Regions from separate parts of the Thalassotalea sediminis genome, predicted to be linked through region 3. Evidence: predicted binding sites of a transcription regulator. Region 3 holds the regulator's gene; each other region holds the start of a gene.
What was found. Region 3 encodes sigma-54, which starts transcription at its own class of promoters, with help from an activator protein. Its sites were predicted from a motif close to GTTGGCACGNNNNTNGNNT; they were not measured.

Region 1 (2,281 bases), 1.8 Mb from region 3:
GATTTTAACAATCACCATTGCTTCCTTATCTACTAACATTTTTGACGTGAATGCCCTATCAATTTTTAACTCGGTAAAAGGCGCTTGAAATAATTGCTGCAACGATGAATAACCAGTGCCAAAGTCATCAATAGATAATTTGAATCCTTTCATCCTCAAACGATTTAGTACATCTAAAGACGACGTTAACTCTCCCATTACCGCACTTTCTGTTAACTCTAAAGTAATATTGCATGGGTTTATGCCATTCTGATCAGTAATCGTTTTTAACATCTCAGGAAAAACTAACGAGACAATATTCTCTGATGTGACATTCACTGACAGTCTCATAAGTGAGTGTTTCTTCTTAAATTCGCGAAGATCACTACATGCCATTTTTAGTACACCACTCGTTAATTCATTAATGAGATTAAAACGTTCAATAAGATGAATAAATTTATCTGGGTACACCAAACCATAGCTAGGGTGATGCCACCGCACCAATGCTTCAATACTACTTACCTCTCCAGTGCTTAAGTTTATTTGTGGTTGGTAGTGCAAGAGCAGTTCATGATGTTCAATCGCATCTGACAATGCTTGTTTGCTAAACTCTACATTTGCTCTTTTTGGTTTTTTTTGTTGCTGTTCTGACAATTGGATGTTATCTAACAATGCTATAAAGCTGCCAATATCAAAAGGCTTAGTAAGTGTATCAATAACAGGCATATTATGGGCTTCTGCCAACTGCCTCGCTGAATGTAACACTTTTTTATCAAAGCCACTTATCAAAATAAGTGGGTAATGACGCCCACGTTCAGCTAGAGCGCGAATGACTTCAATACCATCAATATTAGGAAGAATAAGATCTAAAACTAGAATGGTGTTATCGCTGATTTCTTGCGCTAAAAATGCAATAGGATCAGTAGAATGTTCAACTTGCCAACCACTATCCATCGCAATATCTTGCAAAAGTTCGGCATATTGCGGGTCATCATCTAAAATGAATAGATTGTAACTTTTCAACATCTTCCCTGCGCTTTAAAGTAATAAAAACACCTTGGACTAAATATAGAACAAAAGTCGAAAAATGAAATATTCAATATCGAACATTGCGAAAAGTAAGGTGTTTCCCAAAAACTTTAAATATCATCCTAATGTATTAACATATTCTAGTTAACAAAAATCGAGTCTAAGTGTCAGATCATTTTACACCGTTGTGATTAATGGCATTAACAGCCTTATTATCATGTTGAAATAAAAGACTTTATTATAGTTGGCACATTTATCGCTTAATGTAAGATTAAATATTAGTAGTATCTTTCTACGCTTTAATAAGTATTCTCAGGAGAGATTAATGAAGTTCAAAATAATAAAAGCAGCTATTGCTGGATTGATTTTATCAATAAGTAGTATTGCAAATGCAGGGTTAATTACTGTCGTTTTTGATATAACAAATTATAACGACACATTAGGCTCATTTAGTGGTTCGGACACGAATAACGATATGTTGCTAACACTTAACGAGTTAGACTCATTTAATTGGATGTCCACTTCATATAATCATGTAATAGACGAAATTAGTGACCTAGCTGGCTTTGGCGATTTTGATTTATCATCAAATACATGGATACCAAATGGTACTAGTTGGATCAATTCTGCTGACGATGCTTATTTCACCTGGAACAATAGAAATAGTAGTGTCAACGCATCTTGGGCAGAAGTAGACATTGTTTCAGTAACCCGTTCATCGGTACCAGAACCTTCAACGCTAGCTATATTCGCACTCGGCTTTTTGGGTTTTGCATTGCGTAATTTCAAAAAGTAAGCTTAATGTCGATCCTTCACACATTTAAGTAAGCATCATTTCTTATGATTGTGGTTTTTCTTCGAATTAGGACGAATTAAAGCAATTTAAGGGGTCGGTAACATATGGTTGTCACTGTTAATTGAGTGTGAATGCCAGACATAAAAAAAGACGCTTGTTAGCGTCTTTTTTTATTGGGATTTGGTGGAGCGGGGGGGAGTTGAACCCCCGTCCGAAAAACCTACATCCTCGGTACTACATGCTTAGTCGATCATTTGTTTAACCAGTCAGACGCCGAACGACAGGCTTCTTTCTGGTGAGTCTGATACTGTTTCGCGGTTCACCCTCAGACAAGGTTCCCTCGCTAACCTAGTATTCTATGACCATCGCACCACAAGCCTACAGGTAAAGCTTCGTGGGGATGGCTAGCATTAAGCTGCTAGTGCGAACGTTTCGTCGTTTGCAACTATAGTTTTGCGGCTTTTTACCAGGCCAACC
Region 2 (2,281 bases), 1.2 Mb from region 3:
CCTGCTTCAGCAATTTCTGTTTCATGGCGTTCTAGCCCTAAGTAACCAAACACTTTACCAACTTTACCGTTGTGTATTTTACCGCTTGCACTTTGCACAGTAACTTGTTGATTCGGTTTAACAGAGCCACGAGTCACACGACCAACACCGATAACACCTAAATATGAACTGTAATCTAGTTGTGATATCTGCATTTGAAATGCACCGCTAGGATCAGCATCTGGCGCAGGCACTTGATCTACAATTGTTTGGAAAAGCGGCGTCATGTCTTTGCCTTCTTCGCCTTCTTCAAGCGATGCCCAACCGTTGATAGCAGAAGCATAAACCACCTGAAAATCTAATTGTTCATCTGAAGCACCTAGGTTATCGAATAAGTCAAAAACTTGATCCATCACCCACTCAGGGCGTGCACCTGGCTTATCAATTTTGTTGATAACGACAATTGGTTTTAAGCCTTGAGCAAATGCCTTTTGCGTTACAAATCGCGTTTGTGGCATTGGGCCTTCTTGTGCATCAACAATTAAAAGCACAGAATCTACCATAGACATTACGCGTTCTACTTCACCGCCAAAGTCAGCATGACCTGGAGTATCAACAATATTTACACGGTAATCTTGCCAATTAATGGCAGTATTTTTGGCCAAAATGGTGATACCGCGTTCTTTTTCAATATCATTTGAATCCATTACACGTTCTTCAAGGTCAGTTCTTGAATCTAACGTACCAGATTGATCTAATAGTTTATCAACCAGGGTTGTTTTACCGTGGTCAACGTGGGCGATAATCGCAATATTACGTAATTTATCTAACACAGGAGTTTGCTCAAAGGGCTATAATTGGGCGCGTATTGTACAGTAGTCTAGACCACAATGAAAAGATAATCGTTTATTAATTTAAATTGCTAGAAAAGATAGCATTTGTCTTCTACACTGGCATTGCACCAGTTAGATGCAAAGCAAGGATCATTATGGTGCAAACCTCTATCAGTGTTTTATTTAATACACTGATTTAAAAGGCTTTATTGCTTGGCACGATTTTGGCTTACACCGTAGCAAAGCAAAAATGCGTAATTGCATTTACATTAATTTTGTTAACTTCACTGGAGACACTCAATGTCACAAGCAGTATTAGACTTAATCAAAGAAAACGATGTTAAGTTTGTTGACTTACGTTTTACTGATTCAAAAGGTAAAGAGCAGCACGTTTCGTTACCACATCATCAAATTGATGAAGACTTCTTCGAAGAAGGAAAAATGTTCGATGGTTCTTCTATCGCTGGTTGGAAAGGTATCAACGAATCAGACATGGTATTAATGCCTGACGCTTCAACAGCTGTTTTAGACCCTTTTACAGAAGAAGTTACGTTAAATCTACGTTGTGACATCGTTGAACCAGCGACTATGCAAGGTTACAGTCGTGACCCACGTTCAGTAGCACATCGTGCAGAAGAGTATATGCGTTCAACAGGTATTGCAGATACAGTGTTAATTGGCCCTGAACCAGAGTTCTTCGTATTTGACGATGTGAAATTCCACGCAGATATGTCTGGCGCTAGCTACTCAATCGATGATAAAGAAGCATGTTGGAACTCTAAAACTTCATATGAAGATGGTAACACAGGTCATCGTCCAGGCGTTAAAGGTGGTTACTTCCCTGTTGCACCAGTAGATTCTTCACAAGATTTACGTTCAGCAATGTGTTTAGTTATGGAAGAAATGGGCTTAGTTGTTGAAGCACATCACCATGAAGTTGCTACGGCAGGTCAAAACGAAATCGCTTGTCGATTTAACACAATGGTTAAAAAAGCGGATGAAGTGCAAATCTATAAGTATGTTGTTCACAATGTTGCACATGCTTACGGCAAAACAGCAACTTTCATGCCTAAGCCTTTAGTTGGCGACAACGGTACAGGTATGCACGTTCACCAATCATTAGCAAAAGACGGTGTTAACCTTTTTGCTGGTGACAAATATGGCGGATTATCTGAAACTGCTCTTTACTACATTGGCGGTATCATCAAGCATGCTAAAGCATTGAATGCATTTACAAATGCTTCTACTAACTCATACAAGCGTCTTGTACCTGGTTTTGAAGCACCTGTTATGCTTGCTTACTCTGCACGTAACCGTTCAGCTTCAATACGTATCCCAGTTGTACCTTCACCAAAAGCACGCCGAATCGAAGTTCGCTTCCCTGATCCTACAGCTAACCCATACTTAGCATTTACGGCAATGTTAATGGCTGGTCTTGACGGTATCAAAAACAAGATCCACCCTGGTGA
Region 3 (2,281 bases):
GTTGACCCAATTTCTGTAGGTGATATAAAAAAAATTATTCTACACTTAAAAAATAAAGGCATTGGCATATTAATAACCGACCATAACGTTAGAGAGACACTCGATGTTTGTGAGCATGCTTACATTGTTAGTCATGGTGAATTAATCGCCCAAGGTGATGCAGATCAAATCCTTGCAAATCAGCAGGTAAGAGATGTATACCTCGGTGAACAATTCACGTTATAGTTATGATATGCTTTAGAAAAAATAAGATTTACTTGAAAGGATAAGAAGTAATTAATGCGCCCAAGTCTGCAACTCCGAATTGGACAACAACTTACAATGACGCCGCAACTCCAGCAGGCGATAAAGTTATTGCAGTTGTCCACCTTGGATCTACAACAAGAAATTCAAGAGGCATTAGAAAGTAATCCTTTATTAGAGGTGGACGAATCTGCTTCGTCTTCAGACGATAACCAACCCGATAACTTAGAAGAAGCCTTTTCCGCAAAAACTAATGACGAGACAATAAATAATACTAGTGATGGCTCGGAAGATTCAACACCAACCGTTGATGAAATCAGCACCACTGAAGCGATGGATAAATCAGACATTCCTGAAGAGCTTAATATTGATACGACTTGGGACGAAAGTTACAGTGCTGGTGTATCTAATACTGGTGCCGCCCCTGCCTCAGATGATTTTGTTTATCAAGGTGAAACCACAGACTCCATTCAAGATCATTTGCGTTGGCAAATGAAATTAACCCCATTTTCTGAAACCGATGAAGCCATTGCAATGGCAATTATTGATGCCATTGACGACGCTGGATATTTAACGGTTACAACTGAAGAAATCCTAGAGTCTGTTGGCGTCGATGACGTTGAATTAGATGAAGTAGAAGCGGTCTTAAAACGTATAAATATGTTTGACCCTATAGGTGTTGGTGCGCGTTCAATTGCAGAATGTTTAACGATACAGTTAAACCAGTTTGATAAAGATACCCCTTGGGTTAACGAAAGTAAGATCGTGATTAATGAATATATTGATTTACTTGGTAACCGTGATTATCGACAAATCATGCGTAAAACACGTTTAAAAGAAGATCAATTACGTGAAGTTATTCGGTTAATTCAATCATTAGATCCTCGCCCTGGTGATTCTGTTATTCAAAGTGATGATCAGTATGTAATACCTGATGTTTCTGTTGAAAAGAAAAATGGTCGTTGGGTTGTAGAGCTAAACCCTGATACTGCGCCTAAACTAGCGGTTAACCAGCAATATGCTTCTATGGCTCGGTCAATGAAAAATTCGAATGATAGTCAATTTATTCGTTCAAATTTACAAGAAGCAAAATGGTTTATTAAGAGTTTAGAAAGCCGAAACGATACCCTATTAAAAGTATCAAACTGCATTGTGCAAAGACAACAAGGTTTTTTTGAACATGGGCCCGAAGCTATGCGTCCTATGGTTCTGAATGATATTGCCGAAGCAGTAGATATGCATGAATCAACGATTTCACGTGTTACTACACAAAAATATATGCATACACCACGTGGAATTTTTGAACTTAAGTATTTTTTCTCCAGCCATGTCAGTACAGAAAATGGTGGAGAATGTTCTTCAACAGCTATACGCGCTTTAATTAAAAAGCTTGTAGCTGCCGAAGTACCTGCAAAGCCTCTTAGTGACAGTAAAATGGCTGAACTATTGGCTGAACAGGGAATCAATGTTGCCAGACGGACTATAGCTAAGTATCGAGAATCGCTAAGTATTCCTCCGTCTAACCAACGTAAAAGTTTACTTTAACTCTCTAGTAGAAGGATACAGCTTATGCAAATTAATCTTGCCGGACATCATGTTGAAATTACTACCCCAATGCGTGACATCGTGAACAAAAAATTTGCTAAGTTAGAGCGACATTTCGATCATATTAATAACGTATATGTCGTATTAACCGTTGAAAAACTTAGCCAAATTGCAGAAGCAACTGTGCATTTAAATGGCACTGAAGTGCATGCTAAAGCGGAAAACGACGACATGTACGCATCCATAGACTCCCTGGTAAATAAGCTCGATAAACAAATACTTAAATACAAGGGAAAAATTAATCAACACTAAGATTTATTGATTACTAATATCCACTATGAATTTTACCGACATCATTAAAGAAGACTGCACGTTATGTGCAGTCGAGGCTACAAGCAAAAAACGTATTCTTGAACTTCTTTGTAGCAAAGCCGCAGAGACAAACGATCAAGTAAGTACCTACAACTTATTAGAGAGTTTGATGCTAAGAGAA

Region 1: QUE09_RS05070 (PEP-CTERM sorting domain-containing protein) is a predicted target of sigma-54. The motif match lies at 1,252-1,270, and genes of this name have one in related genera.
Region 2: glnA (glutamate--ammonia ligase) is a predicted target of sigma-54. The motif match lies at 1,025-1,043, and genes of this name have one in related genera.

What each region holds. Positions count from the first base shown of each region.
Region 1 is NZ_AP027361.1:1,127,890-1,130,170, reverse strand. Features, by position in the region: gene QUE09_RS05075 (EAL domain-containing response regulator) at 1-1,005, opposite strand, end outside; gene QUE09_RS05070 (PEP-CTERM sorting domain-containing protein) at 1,334-1,804, shown strand; RNA gene ssrA (transfer-messenger RNA) at 1,986-2,281, opposite strand, start outside.
Region 2 is NZ_AP027361.1:536,292-538,572, reverse strand. Features, by position in the region: gene typA (translational GTPase TypA) at 1-812, opposite strand, end outside; gene glnA (glutamate--ammonia ligase) at 1,113-2,281, shown strand, end outside.
Region 3 is NZ_AP027361.1:3,193,836-3,196,116, forward strand. Features, by position in the region: gene lptB (LPS export ABC transporter ATP-binding protein) at 1-225, shown strand, start outside; gene QUE09_RS14615 (RNA polymerase factor sigma-54) at 280-1,788, shown strand; gene hpf (ribosome hibernation promoting factor) at 1,813-2,100, shown strand; gene ptsN (PTS IIA-like nitrogen regulatory protein PtsN) at 2,126-2,281, shown strand, end outside.